Regions from separate parts of the Psychrosphaera aquimarina genome, predicted to be linked through region 2. Evidence: riboswitches for the same ligand, from Rfam matches in the RefSeq annotation. Region 2 holds a riboswitch; the other holds the start of a gene.
The links. Region 2 has a riboswitch for thiamine pyrophosphate ahead of thiC (phosphomethylpyrimidine synthase ThiC). Riboswitches for the same ligand answer to the same signal wherever they lie in the genome.
Positions count from the first base shown of each region.

Region 1: linked by a shared signal. The riboswitch ahead of RT723_RS03850 (TonB-dependent receptor) and the one ahead of thiC (phosphomethylpyrimidine synthase ThiC) in region 2 are both predicted to bind thiamine pyrophosphate.

Region 1 covers NZ_JAWCUA010000003.1:146,385-155,672, reverse strand. Annotated here, with positions in the region: gene RT723_RS03870 (serine/threonine protein kinase) at 1-54, opposite strand, end outside; gene ccoG (cytochrome c oxidase accessory protein CcoG) at 54-1,472, opposite strand; gene RT723_RS03860 (DUF3299 domain-containing protein) at 1,594-2,082, opposite strand; gene RT723_RS03855 (GNAT family N-acetyltransferase) at 2,214-2,684, shown strand; TPP riboswitch at 2,722-2,834, shown strand; gene RT723_RS03850 (TonB-dependent receptor) at 2,922-5,057, shown strand; gene RT723_RS03845 (YkoF family thiamine/hydroxymethylpyrimidine-binding protein) at 5,151-5,414, shown strand; gene pnuC (nicotinamide riboside transporter PnuC) at 5,427-6,056, shown strand; gene RT723_RS03835 (phosphotransferase family protein) at 6,046-6,915, shown strand; gene RT723_RS03830 (MerR family transcriptional regulator) at 6,912-7,094, opposite strand; tRNA gene RT723_RS03825 (tRNA-Arg) at 7,400-7,474, shown strand; gene RT723_RS03820 (acyl-CoA dehydrogenase) at 7,738-8,919, shown strand; gene RT723_RS03815 (hypothetical protein) at 9,118-9,288, shown strand, end outside.
Region 2 covers NZ_JAWCUA010000010.1:431,525-440,812, forward strand. Annotated here, with positions in the region: gene thiE (thiamine phosphate synthase) at 1-564, opposite strand, end outside; gene RT723_RS13890 (thiazole synthase) at 577-1,371, opposite strand; gene thiS (sulfur carrier protein ThiS) at 1,374-1,601, opposite strand; gene thiO (glycine oxidase ThiO) at 1,598-2,680, opposite strand; gene thiC (phosphomethylpyrimidine synthase ThiC) at 2,746-4,728, opposite strand; TPP riboswitch at 4,852-4,964, opposite strand; tRNA gene RT723_RS13910 (tRNA-Phe) at 5,179-5,254, shown strand; tRNA gene RT723_RS13915 (tRNA-Thr) at 5,305-5,380, shown strand; tRNA gene RT723_RS13920 (tRNA-Phe) at 5,420-5,495, shown strand; gene RT723_RS13925 (hypothetical protein) at 6,768-7,199, shown strand; gene RT723_RS13930 (sensor domain-containing protein) at 7,280-9,288, shown strand, end outside.

The sequences.
Region 1 (9,288 bases), on a different contig from region 2:
AATGGCATCTAAAATAAGATCTGGGCCAAGATTTGAAAAATCAAAATTGCTCATTAACGTCCTTTGAAGAATCGAGACTCTTCATACACTTTCACTTCACCATCTTTAGAGGTCACCGTGATTACTATGTTAGTAACTGGTTTGTCTAAATCGTATGGGTCAACGGCCAAACTAATAGGCAGAGTATAAGCTTCCCCAGCTAAAACATTCACTTCTTTATCACCGAAATATTTAAAATTATCCAACCCTTCGATGTTTACCGTATAAGTATTGTCTTGTTGGCTCTTATTTAAAATTAATAACGTGAACGTATTTTCGATTAACCCATCACTATTTTCTCGATACAGTGCGGTGCGATCTCTGTCTATATTTAACTCTAAAGGTTGTCGAGAGGTGATTTGCCAAACAAAAGCCACCGTCATAATAATAATAACGAGCAAGTAACCAAATAATTTAGGTCTAAGAATATGAGTTTTTTTACCTTCTAAACTATGTTCAGTGGTGTAGGAGATCAGTCCTCTTTCATAATTCATTTTATCCATGGTTTCGTCACAGGCATCGATACAAGCACCACAATTTATACATTCGTATTGCAAGCCATTACGGATATCAATACCGGTAGGACAAACTTGAACACACAAGTTACAGTCAATACAGTCACCTAACCCCAACTCTTTGTGATCTTTTTTGCGCGATCTTGGGCCACGTTTTTCACCACGTTTTTCATCATAAGTAACCGTAAATGTGTCTTTATCAAACATAGACGATTGAAAACGCGCGTAAGGACAAATGTGTAAACACATTATTTCACGCATCCAACCAGCATTTGCGTAGGTACAGCCAGCAAAAAATAAAGTCCAGCCCACAATAAGACCTGAGCTTTGTAATGTGAAAAACTCTACAAATAATTGATCGATTGGCACAAAGTAACCAATGAAGGTGAGTGATGTTAATAACGACACTATGACCCAAGATGTGTGTTTAAGGCCTTTTTTCCATACTTTTTCGAAGCTCAAAGGCAAAGAGTCTAGGCGTTTACGTTTATTTGCCGTCCCCTCAATTTTCTCTTCGAACCATATAAACATAAAGGTCCAAACGGTTTGTGGACACATATATCCGCACCATACTCGCCCATAAAAAGTAGTAACAAAAAACAATAAATAAGCAGATATGATAATTAACGTGGCAAATAAAGTCAGGTCTTGAGGCCATAAAGTAAGACCAAAAATATTAAATTCTTGGTTGGCAATATCAAATAAGATTGCTTGACTGTCGCCGTACTGAATCCATGGTAATAATGCAAACAGTCCTAAAGATATGATGCCAATTCTGCGTCTAAGCATCTGATGTAACCCTTTCACTGCTCTTACATAGATTCGGCTTCGTAAATTGTACTGTTGTACTTTCTCAGCTTCAGGGCGGTAGACTTTTACGTCACTTGGGATATTTTTTATGTCTATTTTATCACTCATGGGATGATCCAGATTTATAAAAATAAAATACAACTCAAAAGATGATGAGTTAATAAGATTAAGTATATTACTTTATACTAATTTATTGCTGAAAGACTTGATCTAGCTCTAGTTTAGGTAACTAAAAGTCGTCATAAGGAGCAACTTTAGTACCCACCATAGTGTAACCAACTTGCGCTAATTCGCCTTTCCATTCTTCAGTGCTCAATGTACCGATTACCCATATTGGATCGTACATCGCTTCGGCAGGTGCGCCTTCAGGAAAAGTAACATAGATTAGTTGGTTTGATGGCGGCGGGGGGACATGAACACATGCGCCAAAATAAGGAACAAGTAGAAACTCAGTTACTTTGTTGTCATCACCTTCAAGCGGCACAACAAAACCTGGTATTTTAATAAGTTGACCATCTAATTCTTTTACTACAGGTGCATTAATTGTCTGCGGTCCTGCCATCGCTTGGCCTATATGTTCAATATCAGGAGTGCCAGCATCAAAACCTTTAGGCACTAAATCTGACCATTCTAATTCTTTGGGGATAGGATCTGCATTAACTAGAGGCGTAACAATTAGACAAATAGCAATAACACAGTACAGAACTCGTAAAAACATAATACGTGACCAATTAGAAGGCTAAATATGGGGGTAGAATACAGCGCGAAGTGATTAAAGCCAAGTTATACGTTGGCAATTTAATTAAACCGCGTTAAATTGTAGTCATCATTTCTTGGCTAAAATTTAATATGAAAAAAAACTTAGATTGGCATGTTAAACGGTTTGATCAACTCACGACCGATGAACTATATGACATATTAAAATTACGCATTGATGTGTTTGTTGTTGAACAAGAATGTTATTACCCAGATTTAGATGAAATTGACAGAGATCCACAAACATTACATGTGTTTAATTATCAACAAGATAACCTTACAAGTTACTGCCGAATTTTAGCCCCCGATGTGGTTTATAAAAATGAATCAGCCATTGGTCGAGTGCTTGTATCTGACAAATTCAGAGGACAAAGTTTAGGGTATGAACTGATGCGCGAAGCGTTATCGCATGCGGACACCTTATGGCCGCAGCACGCTTGTCACATTTCTGCCCAACAGCACTTAACTAAATTTTATAATACGTTAGGTTTTGAGCAAATTTCAGACATGTACTTAGAAGATGGCATCCCTCATATAGCAATGAGACGTCTGACCAACAAATAACCCTAGTAATTTAACCTATAGATAATTACACTTCCCTACGAATACCAAGGAGTGTTCAAACTCAATGGCGAGTTTGGACTGAGATGCGCAAGCAAATCCTTAGAACCTGATCCGGCTTGTACCGGCGTAGGGATGGAGGCATAACACGTTCAATGTTATGCATTAAAAAACACATCAATTTATCCTCGCTTACGACCGGCTCTTTTGTCTTTCAAATAGAACAAACAAGAGAACCAAATGAAAACATATGCACCATCTTTAATTGTTGTCAGCTTAGCAATGGCTTTGCCTGTTATTGCAGATGAAAATTCAAAAAAAGAAATCGAAAAAATTGTAGTTAAAGGTGAGTTATTACCAACCTCAGCTAAAAATGCCGCTAATTCAATCGACGTAATAAACAAAGCTGCATTAGAAAAAAGCGGCGCAGACCATATTCAAGATGTTTTACAACAAGTTGGTAATATTAATTATTCGTCAGGCAGTTCAAGAGCGCGCTTTTTTCAAATTCGTGGTATCGGTGAACGTAGCCAATTTGTTGATCCGGTTAACCCTTCAGTCGGTGTGGCTATTGACCGTATCGATTATTCAGAAATCGCTAATGCCGCTACTTTATTCGATATTGACCAAGTAGAAGTTTTCAAAGGGCCTCAAGGCACCAGCGTTGGTGCAAATGCCATGGCTGGGTTTATAAACTTAGCGAGTACCGAAACGGGGTCTGGTCAAGAAGGCAAAGTTAGAGTTTCTATGGGAAATTACGGTTTTCAGCAATTGGCTGCAGCGTATGGTGGTGACATAAATAACAAAGCAGAATATCGAGTCTCCGTTAATAAAGTAGACGGTGACGGTTATATTGAAAATACCTACTTAGGCCGTAAAGACACCAATGGTATTGATGAGTTGTCTGTTCGCGCTATGTTAGATGTGGAAATGAGCCAAGAATGGACAATGAAAGCGGTTTTACATAAGTTTGATATTAATAACGGATATGATTCATTTTCATTAGATTTAAATCGCACTACTTTGTCTGATGAACCTGGTTTTGATAGACAAGATACCACTGCAATAGCACTGACAAATAAATACCAAGGCTTTTCATTTGCAGATGCAGAATTATTTATTAGCCACTCGAATTCGGATCTAGATTATGGTTTTGATGAAGACTGGGCTTACGGTCAATACAACGACGATTGGTCATTTACTGGAATCCATCCAGACGGGTATTCAAGTACCGATTATTACTTTAGAAAACGTACTGCAGATCAACTTGATTTACGTTTAACAAGCAAAGACAAAGATTGGGTGGTTGGCCTATATAACCAACAAAAAAATGCAGATTTAACCCGTCAATATACTTGGAACGACTCTGACTTTTTAAGTGATTATGACGTCGCGAATATCGCGTTATATGGTGAAAAACGTTTTGCTTTGTCGGACAGTATTAACATTACGGCCGGCTTAAGAGTTGAAAATTATCAAGGTGATTATGCCGATAGTAACGGCACGGTAAGTTCGACTGATGACACTATGTGGGGCGGACATTTCACTGCGAGCAAACAATACGATGATGCATTTTTAGCTTATTTTAGGGTCAGTCAAGGTTTCAAAGCCGGTGGCGTAAATGGCGAAGCATTAAGCAAACTTAATGATGCGAACTTACAGCAGTTTTATTTTGAATTAAGAGAACATGCGAGCTTTAAACCTGAAACACTAACTAATGTTGAGTTAGGTTTAAAATATAACTCAAACGACAATAAGTTAAATGCCGTGGCGACCTTGTTTTACTCAACACGTGACGACATGCAAATTAAACAATGGTTAACGGATAACAGTGTTGTACCTGTGTTTGTTGGTTATTTGTCGAATGTCCCTACCGGTTCAAATTACGGTGTTGAAACCAGCGTTAATTATAAATTAACCAAGAGCATCAAGGTATTTGCTGGATTATCGTTACTAGAAACGGAAATAGACAATATTGACCGCCTTGAAGAAGATCCTGTCACTGGCGAAGATGTGTCTGTAAATATAAGTGGTAGAGAGCAAGCCCACGCGCCAAAATATCAGTTTAACTTGGGTGCCGACTGGCAACTGACGGATAATATCATTGCTAATGTATCTTTCACTGGCAAAGACGAATTTTATTATTCATATAGTCATGATGAAACGGCCGATTCCGTCGTCTTAGCTAATGCCAGCTTAACTTATAAAGGTGACGTTATTGATGTCACATTATGGGGGCGTAACTTAACTGATGAAGAATATGGTGTACGAGGTTTCTATTTTGGCAATGATCCTAGAGATGGCTGGGTTGCGAAAAACTACGAGCAATTTGGTGAACCAAGAGTTATCGGCATTAGACTCGATTACCTATTTTAATGCCTGTACATTCAACGTTAATAAGTTATCAACATAACCTTAAAACAGTACTCACATTAGGTTTCTCTAATGTGAGCGCAACAAGGACAAAAAATGCAATTAAGTGTAGAAATAAGTAAGTACCCTTTAGCTGAGGTAGATTACGTCGCCGCAATACAAAATTTCATCGATCGCATCAACACACATCAAGATATTACTATCGTCACGAATGTGATGAGTACTCAGCTTTTTGGTGATTACGATGTGGTTATGAAGGCATTAACTCAAGAGTTAAAAACCAGTTTTGAATTATACGGTACCACCGTATTTGCTTGTAAATTTATCCCAGGTAACTTGTACCAAAAATACGCAAGTTAACTGTGCTTAGGAATAAATATGTTTGAGCAAATATTAGCTGGCTTTGAAGCTATGTCAGGTTGGGAATATGTTGGGGTGTTTCTAGGGCTTGCCTATCTGATTCTAGTAATGAAAGAAAGTTTATGGTGTTGGCCGGCAGCCTTTATCTCAACCTTAATTTATACCATTTTATTCTGGCAAGGCGCATTGTTAATGGAGAGTTTGTTAAGCTTCTATTATTTGTTAATGGCCATTTATGGCTGGTGGCAGTGGCGTAAAGCCGATAAAACGGCTAGCGCGACAGACAGTTCCAGTATAGTAAGTTGGGCGGCTACAACACATATAAAATGGATTGCTGCAGCTACGGTCATCTCTGTTGTATTAGGCTACGTTATGGATGAACACACCCACGCAAAAATGGCTTATCTAGACTCATTCACCACGGTGTTTGCGGTGATGACAACCTACATGGTGACGCAAAAAGTATTGGAAAACTGGTTGTATTGGATAGTCATCGATCTGGCATCGATATTTTTATACGTAGAAATGAACTACTACCCTACGGCAATATTATTTGTTTTATACACTGGGCTTGCATGGCAAGGGTATTTAATTTGGCGTAAACAACTGCCGGTTAATCAAGCAATACATTATGAATCATGACTTAATAACGGCTGAGTTTTGGTTAAATTATTTGCCAGAGCAGTATGCTGATTATTTATCATTCTCAATCATAGATTTAGGTCGACACCCGTCGGCCTTTCTGACGTATAAAGACAAAATTAGATTTATTAAACAAGTACCTGAGCATGTTCAACAAAAAGAATATGCAGTGCTTTCTTGGTTAGAGCAACTGCAATCTAAAACAGAAACGTTAACATCAGAGCGATTGGAAAAAGCGCAACCCCCTTTAGAGTTACAACTCCCGCAGCCAGAGTTTATTCACTCAAGAACCGATTTACTGGTGACATCAAAACTCGATGGTTTCCATCTCACTAAGCTGAGTTTATTGGAACAATTACCATTGGTTTGTAAAGTGTTGGTATATATTCATCGACTGATAGAAGTAACGCATTTACCTAATATCATAGTGCAATCGTTAAATTATGAATTACCCTGTGATATTAACGATGTCGCTCCAGCTTATAAAAACGTATTTCAACAAGCCAAAGATAATATAAAAAACAACGTGGCTATATTAAGCTTTATTCATGGGGATCTGTCAGACGGAAATATCTTAGCCAGTGATTTAACTATTGGGTTAGTCGACTGGGAATATGCAACGGTACGAGATGGTCGTTGGGACTTAGCTACATTAGCGGTGGAATTTGAATTAAATGCCAAGGAATTTTCAGGGTTATGCGAGGTGTATTTAAAACAGAGAGATTTAAAGGAAAAAAGTTTTACTTCAGTAGCACAAAGTTGGTCAGTGATATACGCATTAACCTGTTTGTCATGGGCTCAAAAAAATAACCAAGAAACAAACAGGTATATACGATTTCTACAGAATTTGGAGTATTAAAGACCGCCCAAACGTAAAGCGATTTCTTTATATTTTTCAACATCGGCTTTGTCGAATAATGGTTTGTCATCCGCATCTCTATCTGCCGCATTTAACAAATGCTCACGCTCTAAACGAATAACACGAACATCTTTCACACCTAGGAATTCAGCAACTTCATCAATTGTCATTAGTGACATATATCTTCTCCAAAGAAAAATAAGATAATTTGTAATTAAAGCTAAAAACACTGAAATTACTAGTTTAAATTACTTTTATACTAAGCCAAATCCATTACTTTTGAAAAGTAAAAATCACAATAAATATAAAACTTGAAGTATTAATCGCCAAATTAAACCATATATTAGTAAATATAGGTACAGGTAGAGGGCAATTTGTGGTGTTATTAATTGCCGATCAGTATGAAGTTAATCCTTTATAAACTAGCCAATTCTTATTTAATTGATTAGAATGCTCGCGCTTTAGGTCAAGCCTAATGCAGTGCGCTCTCGTGGTGAAGTGGATCTCACGCGTCCCTCCGGAGGATGAGTCGCAGGTTCGATTCCTGCCGAGAGCGCCAACCTCCCCTAAATACCAATAAATACAATAAAGTCCCTTTAATAATAAATTTAAACCATAGTTTTATTCCAATTAAGTTCAGATTTGTCCTGTAATCAAGACTATTTACGCACCCCTATTTGCCATATATCAAATCGTCTAGTTACTGCTAGTTCTTGCGATTGACTTCTTGCACCTCAGTTACTAAATTTGTCCGGACAAATAAAAAGAATATATGTTCCTAGGGGAAAAGCATGACGGCATTACAGACAATGAGACAAATTTATGAGCAATGAATTAAGCAATTGGGATGACATATTATTATTGAATGATCAGTTATCTGAAGACCAACGAATGATCCGCGACATGTCTCATGACTTTTGTCAGCAAGAGTTGATGCCTGGCATATTAATGGCTAATCGTGAAGAAAACTTTGATCCAAATATTATGCGTAAATTTGGTGAAGTAGGTTTATTAGGCGCAACCATTAATGGTTATAACTGTTCAGGCGTTGACTATGTGAGCTACGGTTTAGTGGCTCGTGAAGTTGAACGTGTTGACTCGGGTTACCGTAGCGCTATGAGTGTGCAATCTTCTTTAGTTATGCACCCTATATATAAGTTTGGTAATGAAGAAACCAAAGAAAAATATCTGCCAAAACTAGCAACGGGTGAATACATAGGTTGTTTTGGGTTAACAGAACCAGATTCAGGTTCAGATCCAGCCAGCATGAAAACCCGTGCTAAAAAAGTAGACGGTGGATATCGTTTAACGGGATCTAAAATGTGGATAACAAACTCACCAATCGCGGATGTATTTGTTGTTTGGGCTAAAAATGAAGCTGAAGATAATAAGATCTGTGGTTTTGTGTTAGAAAAAGGAATGGCGGGACTATCTGCACCAAAGATTGAAGGTAAACTCTCTTTACGTTCTTCAATCACAGGTGAAATCGTGATGGATAACGTATTTGTACCAGAACAGAATATGTTCCCAGAAGTACGCGGTTTAAAAGGTCCATTTAGTTGTCTAAATATGGCACGTTACGGTATTTCATTTGGCGCGCTAGGTGCTGCTGAATTCTGTTGGCATGCAGCTCGTCAATACGGGTTAGACCGTAAACAATTTGATAAGCCATTAGCACAAACTCAGTTATTCCAAACTAAGTTAGCCAACATGCAGACTGAAATTACTTTAGGTTTACAAGGGTCGTTACGTGTAGGTCAAATCATCGACTCAGGTGATTGGGATCCAACTATGATTTCATTAGTGAAACGTAATAACTGTGGCAAGTCGCTAGATATAGCTCGTATGGCGCGTGACATGCACGGTGGTAATGGTATTGCTGATGAATTCCATGTAATACGCCACATGATTAACTTAGAAACGGTTAATACCTATGAAGGTACCTATGACGTTCATGGTTTAATATTAGGCCGTGCTCAAACGGGTCTACAAGCATTTTATTAAACCTGGCGAATTAAACCGAGCTAACTAAGGTTTAATCAATGGTTATCAAAGAAGCTCCTAAACAGGAGCTTTTTTATTACCAAATTTTCGCCTCTTCATACACAAGATGACTCTACAAGAGTTAATTTGACAAAGGTCAACGACTGAAAAATACATAAAGTCCTATTGATGGAAGTTAAGTAGATTTTAAGGCAGACCATGAAACACAGAACAATACGCGGCACAGTGCAATACACCAGTAAAAAGCCTGAACGTTTGGATCAAGAGCGGGGGCGTGAGTTTTTTACAATTACCAAACAATCCGACGGCGTGAAAGTATTACAAGCACATTGTGAAATAGATGACGAACTTAATGTTATTCGTGATGTT
Region 2 (9,288 bases):
AATATGCCCCCCTTTGATAATGGTGGCAGTGACACCTAGGGCGAGGATTTTTTGTGCTGCCGTTGTCAAACAATCCCATGAAAAAGCAAATACACCGGTGAGTTTTTGTAGTTCTTTTCCGTTTGGAGTTATCAAATCAACTAAAGGCAATAACCTCTCTTTGATTGTTGGTAATATGTCATCTTCTGTTAAGTCTCCACCGTTTGAGGCAACGGCGACAGGGTCGTAAATGATATAGGGTTTGGTCGTCCATTCTTGATTAAATCGAGTGATCTGAGCGGCAACCAATTCAACTTGTTGGTTATTTGCTAACAAGCCAATTTTAATAACGCTTGCTGGTTTCACTTGTTCTAACGCTTTTATCTGCGACAAGATCACGTCTTCTGGCATTGGATTAATCGCTTCCACGCCAAATGAGTTCTGTGCGGTAACGGCGGTGATGACAGAGCAAACTTCTGCTCCTAAATTATGTATGGTTTTTGTATCCGCTTGAATCCCAGCACCGCCTGAACAATCGCTACCGGCAATAGTCCAAACTACGGCTTTATTATTTGTTTGCTCCATTAGTTTATCCTGTTAATTTTGGTGCCAAAAAGGCGTGTCTAATGTAGGAGTGCTAGGATGCGCGGTTTGTCTTGGTTGCATGATGCCTGCTCGATAAGCTTGTTCACCAGAGTTGAGGGAATTAGCAAAGGCGCGAGCCATTAAAACCGGATCGTCCGCTAGTGCTACTGCGCTATTCAATAGAATTCCGTCGTAGCCCATCTCCATGGCTAAACAAGCGTCTGACGGCTTGCCTATACCAGCATCTAAAATTAATGTGGCGTTAGGCAACCGAGTACGGATAGTTTCTAGATTGTAAGGGTTCATTAACCCTTTGCCGGTGCCTATTGGTGATGCCCAGGGCATGATAACTTCACAGCCTAAATCGTATAAACGTTGGCACAAGACTAAATCGTCGGTGCAGTAAGGTAATACGTTAAAACCCGCTTTTATTAATATATCTGTGGCTTTGAGCAGCTCAAACGGATCAGGTTGCAAGTTATAATCATCGCCAATGACTTCAAGTTTTAACCATGAAGTTTGAAACAATTCACGGCTCATTTGGGCCAAGGTATAAACCTCTTTTGCGGTTTTACAGCCCGCTGTATTTGGCAATAAAAAACCGTTAGTTTGTTTAACTATGTCTTGTATATATTGCCAAATTTGCTGACCTGATTGTTCTTGCGGATTTTGGCGTTTTAATGACAAAGTCACCACTTGAGAGCCGCTGGCCAAAATAGCTTGTTTCATAATATCTGGCGACGGATACAAGGCAGTACCAATTAACAGTCGGCTGTTAAGTTGCTCACCGTAGATGGTCAAACTCATGATTAACCTCCATGAATTGGGAATAAAACATCAATTGAATCGCCATCGTTTAGTCGAGTAGATGCATATTGGCTTTTATTAACAAAATCACTATTAAGTGCCAAAGCAAAGCTCATTTCTTGCTGCTTTGGTGATAAATACTGTCGTAGCGCGTCAGTAATATTAGGAGCAAGGCCTTTGTTATTGGTTTGTTGTAAATTAAGCGGTTCACCGTTTATATGTATTTTCATATTATTTCTCTTTTGTCTAATCGTGCGACAGCCAATTCCACTTGTTTCAGCACCACAGGGGAAATGAGAAAACCGTGGCGGTACAAACCATTGACTTGAATTAAACGTTGTTTGACCAAAACCTGTGGTTGGTTGTCACTAAATGCAGGTCTTAATTGACTGATGTGTTGACGAATGTTTGCTTCTGCAAAACCCGAGTGAACACTATAAGCTGCACTGAGTAACTCCATTGCTGATCGCACAGTCATTGGCGATAAGTCATCACTTTCAATTTCGGTCGCGCCGACTAGATAAACATGATTAGGTTTAGGGGCAATATAAAGCTGATACCTTGGATGCATTAATCTGACGGGGCGAGTTAAATTAACCTCAGGTGCATACAAGTGGAACAATTCACCTCTTACGGCGCGTAAATCGTCAAGAGGTAAAGCTTGATGGTTTGGATCTAAACTCGCTCTAGCCCCAGTCCCTCGACAATCAATAACCAAATCAAAGTGTTGAACTTGATCATTCACCGTTAACTGGCAATGCGTTGTTTGGTTGGTTATTTGACTTACTTCAGCCTCGGTTACCCAATTAACTTGTTCCAACTCGAGTTGGTGTTGTAAGGCTGTTAATAACATGCGGTTATCAATTTGCCCTTCGTCGGGTAAAAACAAACCTTGGTTAAAGTGTTGGGCTAACTCGGGTTCGAGCGAATACAATTGCTGTTTGTTTAATGATGTTACGGTATGTTGTGCATAGTTACGGGCGATATGTTGAACAAAACGTTGGTGATCTCCTTTGTCCTGCTCATGACTTACCATGATTGCCCCTCGTTGTTGAAAATAGACATTAACATCTAATGTGGACAGTAATTCAGGCCACATTGTTATTGACGCAATCCCCATTTTAACAATGTTAGGTTCACAACTCATGGACTCACCCAGCGGCGTTAATAATCCCCCCGCCGCATAAGCTGCACTCTGTTTGGCTTGTTTGTCGTCCTTGTCAAACAGGTTCACCTGATAACCTTGTCTGGTTAAAGACAAGGCGGTGAGTCGACCCATTAACCCCGCTCCAACTACCGCAATATTCATTGTGTATTTCGTTCCTTGATGTACTTTGTAACTCATATTTATAAGGTATGTATTACAAACGGCTTCTACTTCGCAGGGTGATAAATTTCACTACCCGACGCTTTAAATTCCGCTGACTTTTCAGCCATACCTTGTTCAGAAACTTCAGCGACTGCCTTTTCTAACGCAGCACTGTCGGTGCTGACGGTTTCATCTAGCAGTTTAATCGCGATAGATTGTCCTTTACTTTGAGCATCAGCTTCTAAGTCAGCAGCATAATCTCTCACTTCTTGGCTAATTTTCATTGAGCAGAATTTAGGGCCGCACATAGAACAGAAGTGCGCAACTTTGCCTGATTCTTGTGGTAGTGTTTCGTCGTGATACTCAAGTGCACGCTCAGGATCTAATCCTAAGTTAAATTGATCGTGCCAACGGAATTCAAAACGGGCTTTAGATAATGCATTATCTCGAATTTGCGCGCCAGGATGCCCTTTGGCTAAATCACCCGCGTGTGCCGCTATTTTGTAAGTGATCAATCCTTCTTTAACATCTTCTTTATTGGGTAAACCTAAGTGCTCTTTAGGTGTTACGTAACACAACATGGCACAACCGTACCAGCCAATATTAGCGGCACCAATACCAGAGGTTATATGATCGTAACCCGGAGCTATATCTGTGGTTAATGGCCCCAAAGTATAAAAAGGCGCTTCGCCACAATGTTCTAATTGTTGTTCCATGTTTTCTTTTATCATGTGTAAAGGTACATGTCCTGGACCTTCGATGATGGTTTGCACATCATGTTTCCACGCAATTTTAGTTAATTCACCTAAGGTGCGTAATTCACTAAATTGCGCTTCATCGTTAGCATCAGCAACCGAGCCAGGTCTTAAACCATCACCTAATGAGAAAGATACATCGTACTTTTTACATATCTCACAAATGTCTTCAAAATGCGTGTATAAGAAGTTTTCTTTGTGATGTGACAAACACCATTTAGCCATAATAGATCCACCACGGGAGACAATTCCGGTCACACGTTTTGCGGTCATAGGCACATACCTAAGCAAGACACCGGCGTGGATAGTAAAGTAATCCACCCCTTGTTCAGCTTGTTCTATTAAGGTGTCACGGAAAATTTCCCACGTTAAATCTTCGGCAACGCCATTTACTTTTTCTAGTGCTTGGTAAATAGGGACTGTGCCAATTGGCACAGGAGAATTACGAATGATCCATTCACGGGTTTCATGAATATAACGTCCCGTCGATAAATCCATTACGGTGTCGGCACCCCACTTGGTAGACCAAACTAGTTTTTCTACTTCTTCTTCAATAGACGATGTAACCGCTGAGTTACCTATGTTGGCGTTTACTTTGATTAAAAAGTTACGGCCAATGATCATAGGTTCAGCTTCTGGATGATTAATGTTTGATGGAATGATGGCGCGACCTCGAGCCACTTCATCTCTTACAAATTCAGCAGTGATTTCATTTGGAATGCTAGCTCCAAAGCTTTGGCCTGGGTGTTGTTGGGTTAACATCTCGTCATTAAGTTGTTGTCGTTTTAGGTTCTCACGAATGGCAATATATTCCATTTCTGGCGTGATAATACCTTTACGAGCGTAATGCATTTGAGTCACGTTTTTACCCGGTAAGGCACGGCGTACTTTAGGTAGATTTTCAAAACGAATATGATCTAAGCCTTCGTCAGCCAAACGTTGTTGACTATAACCCGAGGTTGCCCCTTCTAATACTTCGGTATCGTCTCTGGCTTCAATCCAACTAGCACGTAATTTAGCTAACCCTTTATGTACGTCAATTTGCGTATCTTCGTCGGTATAAGGGCCGGATGTGTCATATACACGAATAGGTTGATTAGGTTCTAAAATAGGGTTGTCTTGGCTACCGCCTACGAGTGAATCGGCTAAGGATATTTCACGCATACCTACTTTAATCGGGTAGGTGCTTCCTTCGATATAGACTTTTTTTGAGTTTGGGAAACGTTGGTTGGAACAGTTTGTTAAAAATTGTTCGGCTTGTGCGCGACGTTCGCGGCGAGTAAGTTTAGTCATGGTTTCTGCCTTTTGGTTAATTCGCTCAAAATATTGAGCACAAAAGACGGAGTGTAGATTTACAGGAGCTTTGTAATACCTATTTTACTAAGATTCGCCCAGGGCGGGTGAAATACTAAAACGGGTGTTATTTCCCTTGTTTCCTTCGCAGATATTAGTCTGAATCAGGTTCTACGGATCCCGCTTTCGCGATCTCAGCCAACACAAAAATGTAATTGGCACTCCGACAAGTCGAGGCGATACTAAGCTATTCAATTTTTCAGCGCAACCCCAAATACACGGTTTTAACGTTATAACTTATTTGTAAAGCACCATATTGGATGTGTAATTTAGTTTGCCTTTTAAACAGGTTGTTTGAATATCAACCAAGTAAAGGGGATGCTAGGATTATTTGTAAAAATTCTATTGCTATCTGACCTTATTTTCTTTATCCTCCCTGCCGTTAAATTCGCCTCGATAGCTCAGTCGGTAGAGCAGAGGATTGAAAATCCTCGTGTCCCTGGTTCGATTCCGGGTCGAGGCACCATTTCTTTATAGATACGGCAATTTAACGGTGTTCTTGTTAAAAGATCATGTGCCGACTTAGCTCAGTTGGTAGAGCAACTGACTTGTAATCAGTAGGTCGCCAGTTCGACTCCGGCAGTCGGCACCACTCTTTTAAACAGTACCAAAAGTAAAAAGCACACTATGTGCCTCGATAGCTCAGTCGGTAGAGCAGAGGATTGAAAATCCTCGTGTCCCTGGTTCGATTCCGGGTCGAGGCACCATCTTATTCCCTTCTAAATACACTTATTCATTAGTTAAACTCATCATTCAATAATTCTGTTATTTGTTCATATTACGTTAGTTTCTAAAGGGAATAAGATAGTTCTCGACACATCGAACGTTCGCTTCGCTCAGTTCGATGACTCAGTACATACATGAATATGTTGTTACGCTTGTTTATTTGCGAATTCAGTAGGAATTAAAAATTGTTTAGTCGAGATAAATTGTTGTAGGCATAGCTGTCTACGTCAAATCAATTTAGCGAAGCATAAACGATTTTTAAACCTATCGTAGACATGACAAAACATGTTTAAGAAATTAAATGGATGTAGGTACTAACTATTTCAACCAGTGACCTTTGCATAAAAACCGGAGTAGAGAGTCAAGCATGTTTTGGTTTGCTGATTGTGTAAATAAGCAAATGGAACAACATCAAGCCCTACGGGCCAGCTAAAGCTGTTGATGAATGTTCCAGACATTCATGCTCCGGGTCGAGGCACCATCTTAATATTCCCTCAATTATTTAACGCCAATTTCAAATGTTATTCAGTCTGAATGTTTTTCGCACGCTTATCGTTTGCACAATATGCATTGGCGGATATTAAAATTAAGCCCGACACAATCGAACGCTCGCTGCGCGAGGTTAGATTATGAAATACGTCCATGTATTTCACCGCAAGCGGCCAGCCTACGGCTGTTAAAATTTGTTCCCGACAAATTTTTCCGGGAGAGCACCATCTTAATATTCCCCATTCTTATATTATTAAATTCAAATTAAATATATCTTGCTGTAATTGAGTTGATCTCAATTTCAATGTTATGCAGTTGGGAATAATAAGATGGTGTCTCAACACAATCGAACGCTCGCTTCGCGAGGTTAGATTATGAAATACGTCCATATATTTCACCGCAAGCGGCCAGCCTATGGCTGTTAAAATTTGTTCCAGACAAAAATTTCCAGGGGAAGGCTCCTTATTTATATTCCCCCTAATTAACGGCAATATAAAGTATCATTTAAATATCAGGCGTTGCGTTTTTTTGGATGGTTCATTTGGCTAAGTAATCTCAATTATTAAGCTTAAATGTTGAATATATTGAGGATTATTCTATTCTTCTGATTTGGAACTGATTTCACACATTAAATTAATGTGTTGAGAACTCAGCTTGTAACGCCCTTTAGCCTAGAAAAACAAAAGGTTTTTCCACTGGTATTTATAATGCTATTACGGTTAAATACGCAAATAATTAATAGCACTTAGTGCACTTGGATCTGTGTGAAAAAACAAAAGTATTATAAAAATCCTAAGAAGAAGTTTACCCTTAGTATCGTTTTTGCCTCTTTTCTTATCTTTAGTTTTTTAGCTTTTTTTGAGTATTCGAAATTTACACATGATCGTCAAGAGCAAGTTGTTATGGTTACTCGTGCGCTTTCTGACTTTCGAGCTCGACTTGAATTTCTGATTAATGAAAACTTGAAGTTACCCCAAGGATTGATAACTTACGCTGCGTTAAATCCAGACCTTACGCAGCAGCAGTTTGAATTGTTCGCACGAGAGACATTAATTAGTGATAACCGAATACGTAATATCGCCTTAGCAAAAGATCTCGTCATTTCTCACATGTACCCTATGGCAGGCAATGAAAAAGCAATTGGTTTAGATTACAAAAAAATCTTGAGCAAAAACTCGCCGCCATTCAATCCGTAAATTTAAATAAGATCATAGTCGCAGGGCCCTTAAATTTAGTCCAAGGTGGAGTTGGACTCATTGCCAGACAACCTATATTTGTGTCGTCTACTGGTGATTTATGGGGCATTGCTTCCATTGTTTTAGATTATAAAAGTATATTATCAGATAGTGGGATAACGTCTCAAAATCACCTTAAGATTGGGTTAAGAGGTAAGAACGCCAGTGGTACCAATGGAGAAATATTTTTTGGTGACCTTAGTATCTTTGATACTTCGCCAGCACAACTCGACATAAATTTACCTTATGGCAGTTGGCGCATAGCGGCAGAACCTATAGAAGGTTGGTTAACATATTCCATTAACTTAGTGGTTTGGTCTCTAGCGTTAGTTATCTTTATGATTACATTTTTGATCCTTCGTCAAAAACAAAATATTGAATTACTTCACAGAGATGCGATTAAAAAGCTATTAGAGTCTGAGCAGCGTTTCCGAACTTTCTTTAAAGATCATGATTCGGTTATGTTTCTTATCGAACAAACTTCCGGAAAAATTATAGATGCTAACGATTCTGCAATTGAATTCTATGGTTACAGCCACCAGCAACTGCGTAAAAAACGCATACAAGACTTGAGCGGTTTTCCAATAGATAAAGCGGAGTCTGAACATGCAAGATCGCTTGATATTGAACAAAAATTTTCCGTATTTCCGCATAAATTAGCAGACGGTACAATTAGGCAAGTTGAGGTCCACACTTCGCCAATGATGGTCGATGACACACCTATATTATTTTCAATCATTCATGACATCACAAAACGAGTTGAAATTGAGAAGAAGTTACAGCTAGATGCAAAAGTATTTGAAAACTCACAGGAAGGCGTATTAATAACGGACCCAAATCAAAGAATAATTGCAGTTAACCATGGTTTTACGGCGATAACCGGTTATGAAGAAGCGGACTCTATCGGTAAGACGCCTGCAATATTAAGCTCAAATCGACATGGTCCTGAATTTTTTGCTGAGATGTTTTCTCAGGTGGATACCTTAGGGTTTTGGCGTGGCGAAATTTGGAATAGACGTAAAAATGGCGATGTTTACCCTGAGTTATTGTCTATCAGTAAAGTGGAAGATGAATACGGTGAGCTGATTAATTATGTGGGGGTTTTCTCTGATATAACACGCCTAAAACAATCAGAGCAAAGGTTAGAGAGGTTAGCGCATTATGATGCATTAACGGGGTTACCAAATCGATTGATGCTTAAGTCTCGGTTGAAACATGCCATTGGACTAGCGAAAAGACAAGATAGTAAGTTAGCGGTTTTATTTATTGATTTAGATAAGTTTAAAATTGTGAACGACAGTTTAGGTCATGTTGCAGGGGACGAATTACTTAAACAAGTAGCAAATAGAATGTCAGACCGAATGCGTCAGTCAGATACCGTTTCCAGAATAGGTGGTGATGAATTTGTTCTTTTAGTTGAAGGCGTTGCTCACTTAGATGATTTGATCTTGGTGGCTCAAGATATAATTAACGACATCAATAAACCATTTATGCTCAGTGGTGAGAATGAGGTGTTTATTGGTACGAGTATAGGTATATCTATTTTCCCTAACGATGCAAAAGACGCAGAGAATTTAGTCACTTTCGCCGATGCGGCAATGTACAGAGCAAAACAAAATGGCCGTAATACCTATTCATTTTATACCGAATCCTTGTTGCAACAAGCAGACGTGAAGTTGAAATTGTCTGTGCAGCTGAAACATGCGATTGAACAAAATGAGCTCGAACTGTTTTACCAACCCCAAGTTGATTTATTAACTGGGGCTTTAACTGGCGTTGAAGCATTAATTCGTTGGAATCATCCTGAAAAAGGCTTGTTGTCTGCAAGTGAATTTATAGAGTTAGCAGAAGAACGTGGGATCATCCATGACATTTCAAAGTGGGTGTTAGAGCAAGGCTGTAAACAGTTGAAAGTTTGGCAGGATCGTGGTTTTACTGGTTGTTTGTCATTGAATATTTCACCGCGTGATTTTGGTTTTGGTGACTTTTTTAATGACATTAAACAACAGATTGAAAAGAGTGGGATTGACCCTAAAGGATTGGAGTTAGA